Regions from separate parts of the Martelella sp. K41-7 genome, predicted to be linked through region 3. Evidence: riboswitches for the same ligand, from Rfam matches in the RefSeq annotation. Region 3 holds a riboswitch; each other region holds the start of a gene.
The links. Region 3 has a riboswitch for thiamine pyrophosphate ahead of thiB (thiamine ABC transporter substrate binding subunit). Riboswitches for the same ligand answer to the same signal wherever they lie in the genome.

Region 1: another riboswitch for thiamine pyrophosphate. It lies ahead of thiE (thiamine phosphate synthase); the one in region 3 lies ahead of thiB (thiamine ABC transporter substrate binding subunit).
Region 2: another riboswitch for thiamine pyrophosphate. It lies ahead of AC0L7L_RS16460 (ABC transporter permease); the one in region 3 lies ahead of thiB (thiamine ABC transporter substrate binding subunit).

The regions. Positions count from the first base shown of each region.
Region 1 is NZ_CM147867.1:4,046,418-4,050,470, forward strand. Features, by position in the region: gene AC0L7L_RS19250 (TRAP transporter large permease subunit) at 1-1,343, opposite strand, end outside; gene thiE (thiamine phosphate synthase) at 1,340-2,002, opposite strand; TPP riboswitch at 2,114-2,216, opposite strand; gene AC0L7L_RS19260 (HAD family hydrolase) at 2,255-2,932, opposite strand; gene AC0L7L_RS19265 (sugar-binding transcriptional regulator) at 2,929-3,888, opposite strand.
Region 2 is NZ_CM147867.1:3,447,898-3,451,950, reverse strand. Features, by position in the region: gene AC0L7L_RS16470 (MmgE/PrpD family protein) at 1-429, opposite strand, end outside; gene AC0L7L_RS16465 (sugar porter family MFS transporter) at 595-1,926, opposite strand; TPP riboswitch at 2,155-2,264, shown strand; partial or broken gene AC0L7L_RS16460 (ABC transporter permease) at 2,370-3,085, shown strand; partial or broken gene AC0L7L_RS16455 (ABC transporter substrate-binding protein) at 3,117-4,053, shown strand, end outside.
Region 3 is NZ_CM147867.1:3,909,320-3,913,372, forward strand. Features, by position in the region: gene thiP (thiamine/thiamine pyrophosphate ABC transporter permease) at 1-132, opposite strand, end outside; gene thiB (thiamine ABC transporter substrate binding subunit) at 152-1,165, opposite strand; TPP riboswitch at 1,213-1,324, opposite strand; partial or broken gene AC0L7L_RS18570 (FKBP-type peptidyl-prolyl cis-trans isomerase) at 1,591-2,029, shown strand; gene AC0L7L_RS18575 (OpgD/OpgG family glucan biosynthesis protein) at 2,425-4,044, shown strand.

The DNA.
Region 1 (4,053 bases), 140 kb from region 3:
GAAAACAGGGAGCATCGGCGTGTTTTCGAAAAGCCTGCCAGCGCCAGCGTGTAGATCGCGGCAAGAGCGGCCGCCTCGGTGGTGGTGACGATGCCGACGCGGATGCCGACAACCACAATGACACCGAGCCCGAAGGCCGGAACGGCAGCAAGGAAGGCGTGCCCTCGCTCGCCCGAGCAGGCCCGCTGGCCACCCGGCTGGTTGCGGGTTGTCAGGTGAATGGCGATGCTGAGGGCGACTGCCATTAAAAGGCCTGCGAACAGCCCGCCGACAAGCAGCTTGCCGACCGAAAGATCGGTCGCGGTCGCAAGGATCAGGAAGGCAATCGAGGGCGGTATGATGTTATCGAGGACCGAGGCGGCGGCGATGATTGCGCCTGCGCGGGCAGGCGGATAGCCATGGCGCACCAGTTCCGGATGAAAGGTCGTGGCGGAGAACACTGCATTGGCAACCGACGAGCCGGAAGCGCCGGAAAACAGCGTGCCAGTGGCCAGCACCGTCTGCGCCAGCCCGCCGCGCCGGTGGCCGACAAGCGCGGCGGCAAAGGCGACGAGTTGTTTTGCCGCGCCCGAGGCCGAAAGGGCCGCACCCGTCAGCAGGAAAAACGGAATGGCAAGCAGCAGGAAATGCGACATGCTGGAAACGGCGGTTGTGACAATCGTTTCGGTCGCGAGGTTGCCGCCGAACGGCATGGCGATCATTGCGGCAGCCAGAAAGGCATGGGCAAGCGGTGCCGCTGTTATGAGGCCGACGGCCGCTGCAATCGCGATCGCAGCGCTCGGCGGCAGCGCGGTGGTTACCGTTAAGCGCAGGCAGGTGAGGTAGATGGCGGTTGCGAGGATTGCCGAAGCTGCAAGCGATAATGCCTTCTGTTCGCTGATGCGGCGAAGGATGAGGACCATCATGAGCAGGCCGCCGCCTGCACCGATCACGGCAAAGCGTAGCCATTCGGGAAGCCCGAGCGTCGGCGATGTGCCGCCGATCAGAGCCACGACGCGGCTGCTGCCGAAAATCAGCACAAGCGCTGCCAAAAGACTGACGGCATCAGCGATGATCCGGGCCGCTTTTGCGACAACCGGCCTGAAGGGAAGATCAAGCCGCATCGACAGCGGCCCGGAAAGGGCAAGCGGTGCGGCCAATGCGATCAGCGCCACATTCAGCCATATGCCGAGATCTTCCGTCCCGATCAACCCTGTGTGAAACAGATATCTGAGAACGACACTTGTGAGCACGACGGCCAGCATGACCGCCAGCACGGCGGCGGCAATCAACCCGAGTGCCGCCTCCAGCCGCTTGGCGAGCCGGGCAGCCTTTGTATGCATTGTTGCCGGAGTGCTTGTCATTGCTGCCGGTTGGCGATCGCGGTGTCGATGGCCCAGCGAAAGTCGCGGGTTGCGGCGGCGACATCAGGCGCGTGAAAAATTGCTGAAATAGCCGCGATACCGTCGGCCCCTTCGGCAATCAGTTGCGCAACGTTTTCAAGCTTGATCCCGGCGATGGCGCCGACCGGCAGGTCGGGACGCGCGCTCTTGAGACCGCGCCGAAGCGCGCTGAAGCCGCGCATGCCGACCGGTGGATCGAGATTGATCTTGGAGAGTGTTTGATAGACGCCGCCGATGCAGGCGTAATTGACCGGGGCGGATGAGGCTTTGGCGCCGTCGGAGGCATTCTTGACGGTCAGGCCGATGATCGCGTCCGGCCCGAGCAGCCGCCGCGCGGTTTCCGGCTCCATGTCGTCGGCACCCAGATGCACGCCGTCGGCGCAGGACGCAAGGGCGACATCAACCCGGTCGTTGACGACAAAGGGAATGCCGGTCGGTGCCAGCGCCTTGCGGATCTCGATGGCCCGCTCGATCATCTGACGGGTCTTGGCGTATTTGTCGCGATACTGGATCAGCGTCGCACCGTTTTCGGCAGCAAGCCGGGCAAGCTCCGACAGCGGTGCGGTTTCAACGAGCCCGGCATCAACCAGCGCGTTCAGACGATAATCGACGGCTCTCATGGCCGCATCCCGCAAGCTGGCTTCTTGCAGATCCGGCGAATTTCCAACGACATATGACGACCTCCATGACATTGCGGAGACCGGATCAGGCTTGGAAACGAAAAGAAGGGAGGTGACCGATTTTTCCGTTCCTACGCCGGTATGACCCGGATCAGGTTCAAGGGTCCGGCTCGTTGCCATCTCAGCATCGCATGATGCTCCCCTCGGAATTTGCATGACTTTGTCGGGCTTTCGGCCCTCTGTCAACCGGCTTCAGACAGCGCCGAACGCTGCTACCTCGAAGCTGGCCAGATCGTCCAATACCGTGGCTGCCCCTGCAGCAAGAAGCCGCTCTGCATGGAGCGGTCTGATACCCTCCAGATGGCCGCCACCGACGAAACCGACGACGCGCATATCCGCGCGGCCGGCGGCAATAACACCGGCAATCGAATCCTCGAGCACCACGCAATTGCCGGCGCCCTTGCCGAGCTTTTCCGCTGCGTAGAGGAAGACGTCAGGCGCGGGCTTGCCGTTTTCAACCGAGTCGGCGCTGAAGGCGCGGCCTTCGAAGCGGTCGGCAAAGCCGATACAGTCGAGCGCGACGCCAAGTCGTTTGTAGGAACCGCCGGACGCGATGCAGTAGCTGATGCCGGCGGCATCCAGCCGGTCGAGCATTTCGCGGGAACCGGCCACCGGCTGAAGTTCGTGCGCATAGCGCTCAAACAGCCTTTCATACCATTCCTTCTGGAAATCGGGATCGATCGGCTGGCCCGTCCTGTCTTCGACAAAGGCGATGATCTGCCTGATCGAGGACCCGAGAAAAGTCTCGACCAGCGTATCCCAGTCGATGACGATGCCGTATTTCTCAAGCGAGGTCCTGAGTTCGGCAAGCGCGATGATCTCGCTGTTGGCAAGCACGCCGTCGAAATCGAAGATGACTGTTTTGTTCATGGGGCCCTCGCCAGAATAAGTTCAGCGGTGATATCGTCGGTAATCAGCGTGGTGACAAGTCCGCCATGGATTGCGGCGATAATAACATCGACCTTGTGGACACCAGTTGCAGCAAGCACTCGTTCCGGAACATTTTCAAGCGCTTCGAGCCCGATGCTGACGGCGCAACGGTTCACAACATGGTCGATTTCCCGGCCGTCGCGATCAATGAAATAGCCGACGATATCGCCGACCGCGCCTTTTTCGGAAAGTTCTGCCGATGTGACATTGGCAGGCAGGGCCGTGGTCATCAGCACGGATTTGTCGGAAAGGTCGCCTGCAGCCAGCACGGCCAGATCGAGTTTTTCAAGCTTTTCCAGATGCGCGTTGAAAACCAGGTTGGAAAGGAAGCCTTCCCTGTTTGTTCCGGGAGAAAGATAAACCGGGGCTGCGAACAGCGAATACTGGGCACCGAGCCGATCAGCAACGCCTACGGTGAGGCCGAAGGCGTTGAAGGGTGCGCCCTGGGCCGTGCCGCCGATCATCGAGACGATTTCAACCTTCGGGAGCTGCATCCGGGGCAGGTACGTCATCGCGTTTTTGAGCGTCATGCCCCAGGAAACGCCGATCAGACGCCAGCGCTCCTCGTGCAGGCCCTTAGCAAGATAGTTCGCAAGAGCCGCACCGGCGGTAATCTGGTCATCGTGATTGTCTGGATTGGCCGGCGCCACGATGGCATCCGCAAGGCCGAAGCGGGTTTTCAGCTCCTCCTGCTGGCGGAAGCGGATGACATGCGGCGACTGGATGTCGACGCGCACCAATCCGCTGGCGCGCGCGGCCCTGATCGCCTGGTTGACGCGCAACCGGGTTACGCCCATCAGCACCGCCACGTCGGACTGGGTCATCTCATTGATGAAATAATGCCAGCAGACCTCAGCCAGAAATGCATCGGTTTCCGCAGTCACTTCACTTGCCACCAGTCATACCCCGTCATGCCGTTGATTTCGGCCCGCCATATGACCTGTTTTCATCTGAATTGCAAATTTGACATTTGTAATTTAGTGCAAAAATAATGATTAATATCAAATATTTATGGATACATGTCAGTGCAAGGAAACCCGACGGGGCGGTCTCTCCCGCCC
Region 2 (4,053 bases), 460 kb from region 3:
GCGTGCGAGCGCCTCGCCGGAAAGCCCGCAATGTTGGGCGACGGCCAGAACCGGTGGAATATTGTCGCCGGGATGGGAATAATCGGCAGCCAGAAACGTGTCGTGATAGTCAAGCTCACGCACGGCCACACCATTGGCCCATGCCGCCCATTCCGGCGAAAACCGCTTGTCGGCGGCAAGGCCGAAGATTGTCGCGCCCGGCGCAAACGGGTGGGCGGTCGCCTGTGTTCTGGCACTGATGGCCGGACGGCGGGCGATGGAGGCGGCGGCCACGGAGGCATTGTCGATGATCCGGTTGCCGATCATCTCCACAACGTCGTCGTCGAGGGCCACGCGATCAGCCGCGACCGTGGCGATCTTCCAGGCAAGCTGGTCTTCCCGTTTCAGGTTTTCCGATGATTTGTGGGTGCGCACCGTGTGGTCGTGCATGAATTCTCCTCCCGCTTCAATGCCACCGCCGTTTTCGCCTGATTGGCGCAAATTGTCCATTACCGGCAATGCAGCCATTAGTCTTAGGCATTTTGGCGGTTGCATGCAAAACGGCCCGCAGGAGGGTCTCCGGCGGGCCGTTCGATCTCTTTCAGGGCGTGCCTGTCAGCCCGCAGCAAAAGTGCGCTGCTCGATTTCCTCAAGCGTGATGCCCTTGGTCTCCGGTGCCACCGCAATCGCATAGAAAACACCGATCACGCAGAAGGTGGTGAAGATCGCGAAGGTTCCGACGATCCCGATGCCTGCGAGAAGCTCAGGAAACAGCAGGGCAACGACGAAGTTGAAGAACCAGTTGGCAATAGACGCCAGCGCCATGCCGCGCGGGCGCAGCCGAAGCGGAAACAGCTCCGCCATGTAGAGCCAGGGCAACGGACCGAGGCTGACGGCGAAAAAGCCGATGAAGGTGAAAATCCCGATCAATGCCAGATAAGGCGTTGCGGCAACGTCCATCATGGTCGCGACGGTGACCAGCGCCATCGAGGCGGAGGTGCCGACGAAGCCAAAAATCAGTAGTTTGCGTCGTCCGATCGATTCCACCAGATACATGGCGACGATGGTCAGCGCCACATTGACGACGCCGATGCCGACCGTTGCCAGAAGCTGTGTCGTGGTGCCGGAAAAGCCCGCGTTCTTGAAGATTTCGGGTGCGTAATAGATGATCGCGTTGATGCCCGAGAGTTGCTGAAGCACGAACACGATCATCGCGAAACTGGTGATCGGCAGGATGCCCTTCTTCAGGAAGGTGTTCCAGGCGGGAGTGGCTTCCTCGTCCTTGGCGCTTTCCTTGATCTCGGTAATGATCTTGTCGACGTCTTCTTCGCTCGCCTCAGGCTGCAGCTTCGTGATGATGTCGCGCGCCTTGTCGGCGTTCGAATTCAGCGTCAGCCAGCGCGGCGTTTCCGGCGACAGCAGGATGCCGACAAGGGCGATGATCGACGGAAACACGCCGACACCGATCATCCAGCGCCAGTCGCCGGTGCCGCCAAAGGCCGCATCCGACATATAGGAAACCATGATGCCGATGGTGATCATCAGTTGGAAGGCCGAGACGATCGTGCCGCGAATACGCGCCGGAGCGACTTCCGCGAGAAACATCGGAGCGGTCATCGCAGATGCGCCGATGCCGACGCCGATCACAAGGCGTGCCAGTGTCAGCACATACTGGTTGAAGGCGAACGCGGAAAACAGCGAGCCGAACAGAAAGATCACTGCGCCGAGAATCAGCATCGGCTTTCGGCCGTAGCGGTCGGTGGTCACCATCGCCAAGATGGTGCCCGCGACAGCGCCGAGCGGCACGGCAGAGGTGATCACGCCCTCCATGAAGGGGGTAATGGTGAAATCCTGTTTGATGAACGGCAAGGCGCCGGAAATCACGCCCTGGTCGAAACCAAAGAGCATGCCGAAAAGCGCCGCCACGATGACGATGGCGATAAGCATTGTTTCCTCCGCATTGTCGGGGCGGCCGGTTTTTCGGCGCGCCGGTCAGTTATCTTCCACTGACCGTTTAGTGTGATTTTATGAACGCTAACTGAAAATCATCCGTATCGCCATTGTTTCCCGACAACTTGAAGGTGAAAAATGGCGGGGAAGTCAATCCAGACACAGATTCGGCAACCATGGATTGTGCCTGCACTCTTGACCATGGCGCTCCGCGCAGGCATAGATAAGCCATCCGAGGGGTGCGATCTTGTGACCAAGATGCTGAGATGGCTTCGTGCCGAACCCTTGAACCTGATCCGGGTCATGCCGGCGTAGGAACGGAGTTTGGTATTGAGCGACACGCCCAGAAAATCTGCCTGTTTTGATACGTCCGCTGCCCGGCCACGCCGGGGAGAGGGGACTTGAAGCAAGGCCTGTCTGCAGTTTTCAAATTTTGTCTGATGGTTTGTGCACTTGTCCTTGTCTGGCAGGCGGTGGTCACGGTGTTTGCGCTGCCGCGCTATATCCTGCCAGCCCCGCTTTCCGTGGCCATAAAGCTGTGGACCGGCCATGCCTATCTGTTTTCTGAAGCGCTCGTCACGCTGCGCGAGATCATTGCAGGTTTTGCCGTCGGTGCGCTGTTCGGTGCCGGTGCTGCCTTTCTGCTGGCGGGCTTTCCCCGCTTGGGTCGGCTGGTCTGGCCCGCGCTGGTGGTGCTGCAGTCCTTTCCCGTTTTCGTCATCGCACCCATGCTGGTGCTCTGGTTTGGCTTCGGCATCACCTCCAAGATCGTGATGACGACGATCATCGTGTTCTTCCCGGTCGCTTCCAATTTCGCCGATGGGCTTGCCCGCACCGACAGCGCCATCGTCAAGGCTGCCCGCCTCGATGGCGCCAGCCACTGGCAACTTCTCGTTCTCATCAGGCTTCCTCTGGCCATGCCGCAGCTTTTTCCGGCCTTCGTATAGCAGCTCCGCTTGCCCCGCTTGGCGCCGTCGTCGGCGAATGGGTCGGCGCTGCCGGTGGTCTCGGCTTCGTTATGGTGCAGGCCAATGCCCGGATGCAGGCCGATACTGTCTTTGCTGCCATGTTCATCCTGGCCGTGGAGGCCGTGCTGTTTCGCAAGGCGGTGGATCTCGCCGCCCCGTTTTTCACCCGCTGGTCGCCAAACCACTAGACGGCCGCACACTTTTTCCACGGAGGAAAGAATGCTCAAGAAACTCGCGCTTGCCGCGGCGCTGACGATGTTGCCCGGCCTTGCCGCCGCCAACGACAAACTCAGTGTCATCCTCGAATGGTATGTGAACCCCGATCACGCACCGATGGTGATCGCGCAACAGCAGGGATACTTCGAAGAGGAAGGCCTCGATGTGGAGCTCGTGCCGCCGGCTGATCCTTCCATGGTTCCGCGCATGGTCGCTTCTGGCCGTGCCGATATCGGCGTTCATTATCAACCGAACCTCTATCTCGACCACGCCGCCGGCGTCGAAATCAAGCGTTTCGGCACGCTGGTGTCCACTCCGCTCAATACGCTGACAGTGATGGCGGACGGGCCGGTAAAGTCGCTGTCTGATTTGAAGGGCAGGAAGATCGGCTTTTCCGTTGCCGGGATCGAGGAAGCTGTCGTCTCCGCCATGCTTGAAAGCTCCGGACTGTCGCGGGATGACATTACACTGGTCAACGTCAATTTCGCGCTCACCCAATCGCTTCTCTCCGGTCAGGTCGACGCCACAATCGGCGCGTTTCGCAATTTCGAGCTGACCCAGATGGCAATTGAAGGTGAGGAGGGACGCGCTTTTTCCCGGAGGAAAACGGCGTTCCGGTCTATGACGAGTTGATCTTTGTGACCCGCGGCGCGCTTCTCGATGATGATCGCCTTCCACGCTTTCTCGACGCGGTTGAACGGGCGACGATCTTCATCACCAATCACCCGCAACAGGCATGGGGGCTTTTTGCAGAGGCCTATCCCGATCTCGATGATGAGCTGAACCGTCAGGCCTTCGCCGATACTGTCGCCCGCTTTGCCAAGAGCCCGGCGGCCTTCGATGCCGGCCGCTACCAGCGCTTCGGGGCCTTCATGGCTGAAAACGGGCTGATCGACACAGCGCCGGCGGTGTCCGAAATATCGGTTTCGCTTCAGCGCGA
Region 3 (4,053 bases):
ATGCGCGGCATCGGCAAGCCGGCCGAAACCGGACAGCGCGAAAACCGCAACGGCGATGAAGCCGATGACGGCGGCCAACGAAAGGATGCCGGCGTAAAAGCTCCGGCGGAACTCTGCCGTGGTCAAATACAAGATCGTTTTCCCGAGGCGCTCACCGCGCGCTCATGGCGTTCAGCCACTCATCAATCCAGGCCCGCCGGTTCTCGGCCACGACATCAGGGGCAAACTGCAGCGTCTTGTCCGGCGTTACCGCGTTCAGAAAGGCGTCCGGCAGCGGCTCGGAGGTGGCGGCAACCGGCATCATCCAGTTGTGGGTCGGGATCGCATCCTGAAAACCGGGGGTGAGTATGAATGCGAGGAAGGATTTTGCAAGCGCCGGGTCGTCCGCCATCTCCGTCATGCCGGCGACCTCGATCTGGATATAGAGCCCGTCTTCGAAATCAATGGCCTTGTAGCGCTCTGTCTCCTCGGCGATCTGGTGATAGGCCGGAGAGGTTGTGTAGGACAGCACCATCGGCGCCTCGCCGCTGGTGAACAGGCCGTAGGCTTCCGACCAGCCGGGCGCGACCGTCAGGATACGGTCGGAAAGCACTTCCCACTTCTCCGCAGCCGCGTCGCCATAAACCGCCTTCATCCACAACAGCATGCCGAGGCCCGGCGTCGATGTGCGCGGATCCTCGATCACAATCTTTTCGTCTTTCGGTCCGTTGATCAGTTCATCAAGCGTTTTCGGCGGTGAGGAAATACTCTCGCTGTCATAGACGATGTCGAAATAGCCGTAGTCGAAGGGCACGAACACGTCGTCTTCAAACCCGCCTGGAATGTCGAGATTTTCGGTGGAAATGCCGGGTGCGACAAAAAGACCCGTCTGTTTCGCTTCGTGGATCAGATTGTTGTCGAGCCCGAGCACAATGTCGGCCGGGCTTGACTGGCCCTCAAGTTTCAGCCGGTTGAGAAGGGCGACGCCGTCTTCCGCGCCGACAAATTTGACGGTGCAGTCGCATTCGGCCTCGAAAGCCTGGCTGACCAGCGGACCCGGGCCCCATTCGGTGTTGAAGCTTTCATAGGTGTAGATGGTCAGCACCTTGCTGTCTTCGGCCTGCGCGCCGCCTGCGGCCAGCACAGCCAGCGCTGCAATCGAAATCGGAAGATGATAACCGGGCATGACGCCTCCTTGGTGCGGTCTCAATCAACAAGGGAAAAGGGCGTCGGGTCGTCCACGCGTCTAATCCCTCCGCCGGTGTTAGCCGGATCAGGTTCTTCGGGTTGGTCTTGCCTCTCAGCGGACGACGCATTGGCGTTTTCCGCACCCCGTTAGAGCACTTCAACACCTATCCCGGGCTTATCGGGAATTCAAGAGCCGGTCCCTGATTTGAAAATACAGGTGAAAGCCACTAGGTAAGAGGCACATCCGGATCTCTGGATGTGCCCGCCAGTCGTCATGCAGGAAAGTGTGTCGGCTCAATCCTCTGTGGCGCGCCCGGCTATCGGGCCCGCGCTTCAGGAAAGAGAAACGGCGCGCTGGCGCTGGCCCGGGCTTTGACCGGTGCTGTGCTGTCGCGCTCAGTGTTCAAGGAAGGAGCACACGAAATGACAGAAGCAAAGAGCGGGGACACCGTTCGTATTCACTATACCGGAACGCTGAATGATGGTTCGACTTTCGATCTCGTCCGAAGGCCGCCAGCCGCTTGAATTCACCGTCGGGGCTGGACAGATCATCCCGGGACTTGACCGCGAGATTGCAGGCATGAATGTCGGCGACAGCCGCGATGTCCAGGTGCCCTCCACCGAAGCCTATGGGCCGCATGACCCGCAGAAGGTTCAGGTCGTGCCGCGTTCGGCCATGCCGTCCGAGGTTGAGGTCGAGCCCGGCATGCAGCTTCAGGCTCGTACGCCCGAAGGCGAGACCGTGCCGCTGATCGTGACCAAGGTCGAAGAAGAGCAGGTCACCGTCGATGCCAATCATCCGCTCGCCGGACAAGATCTGAATTTCGCCGTGGAACTGGTCGAAATTGTAAAGGCTGCCTGACGAAAGACAGCTGTTGGCGGCGCTGCCGCTATCTTGACGCCGATTGCGTGACATTCGAGAATGTTGCAGTGCGAAGACGGTAAAATGCCATGATCTTGCCATTCTTTGGTTGGATGGCTGCCTTTTACTGGGGCTGGAATGCAACGCGGCGTTCCAGCCCCTTTTGCATACGCGCGCAAGCGCGCTGGGCGTGTGATGCACAGATGCTTGCGTCTTTTTGCGTGTCAGGGGAACAGTGTGGGCGTTGCGCCGTTTCGAAATCGTCTGTTCCTGAAATACGGAGGGTCTGGCGGTGCCTTGCGTTTCGTGTTTTATGCAATCGCAGCGGGAGGCGGCGTCGTTTTTGCTGCCATGCAAACTTTTGGGAAACGTCTTTTTAATCGGCGGGCATTTATATGAAGAGAAGATCCTTTCTGGCGCACACGGCGGTGGGCGCTCTGACCATTTCCGGCCTTGGCGGCCGGTCCTATGCTCAGGAAGCTGCCGTGGAACCGGGCAAGATTCCGGACCAGAATGTGGCGGTCGAGGCTCAGGAACCGCGGCCCGACGCCTTTACCTTCGATAAGTTGACGGCTCAGATGCGGGCTAAAGCCGGCGAACCCTATCAGGAGCCGGCCCAGAGCATTCCCGAACCGTTCAGCAGCCTCCATTACGATGATTATCGCGCGATCCGGTATGATCCCAACAAGGCGATATGGCGCGACCAGTCGAATTTCCAGCTACAGGCATTTGCGCTCGGCTGGCTGTTCAAGACGCCGGTCGATATCTACGAAGTTGCCGGTGGCGACGCAGAAAAACTGGTGTTTTCGACCGATGATTTCATCTATCGCGCACCGCTTGATGTGGAGCAGTTCAAGAACATAGGCCTGCCAGGAGTGGCCGGGTTCCGCATCAACTATCCTTTGAACCGCCCTGATGTCAGTGACGAACTGATCTCGTTTCTCGGGTCCTCCTACTTCCGTGCGCTCGGACAGGACAATCTCTATGGCTTGTCCGCCCGGGGGCTTGCCGTCAACACGGCCACAGGAGAGGGAGAGGAGTTTCCGCGCTTCTCGGCCTTCTATATTGTCCGGCCGGGTTCAAGCACACAGGAGATCACGGTTTTTGCAGCACTTGACGGCCCGAGTGTGACCGGGGCCTACCGTTTCGTCATCACGCCCGGCAAGAATACCCGCATGGAAGTGACCGCGCGATTGTTCTTCCGGAACGATATCGCCCGTCTCGGCGTTGCGCCGATGACTTCGATGTTCCTGTTCGGTCCGGCCAACCATCACGCCTTCGATGACTACCGGGAACGCGTTCATGACAGCGAAGGGCTGAAGATCGTGCGCGCCGATGGAACGGAATTGTGGCGCAGCCTGCACAATGCCAAAAAACTTGCGAATTCGTTCTTTACCGAGGCCGACCCCCGCGCCTTTGGTCTTTATCAGCGCCACCGCGCCTTTGATGACTATCAGGATGCCGAAGCCCATTATGAGCGGCGCCCTTCGCTTCTGGTCGAGCCGCTCGACAATTGGGGCAAGGGTTCAATTTCGCTTGTCGAAATACCGACCGACAAGGAGGTCAACGACAATATCGTTTGCTTCTGGCAGCCCGAGGCTCCGGCGAAGGCGGGTGGCTCGGCAGAGTTCCGCTATCGGCTGACATGGGGCTCGATCGAGGAAGACCGTACGCGCCTGGCCCGCGTCGTTGATATTCGCAGCGGCGAGGGTGGTGTTTCGGGCACGCAAACCGATGACGATATCCGCAAGCTGGTCGTCGATTTCGCTGGCGGTCCGCTGGATGATTTTGGTGCCGGTTCGGAACTGAAGGAACGTCTCCACGTTACCAATGGAGAGATTGTTCACTCGACTGTGTCAACGATCCGCGGCCAGGGCATCTGGCGGCTGGCAATCGATGTGCGCCCTGCAGGCGATGCGCCCGTTGAGCTTGTGGGGGCACTGACAGACGGCAGTCGAGATCTGAGTGAGGTCTGGCTCTATCAATGGAGAAAAGGTGATGATCAACCAAACTGAGCCGAAGAC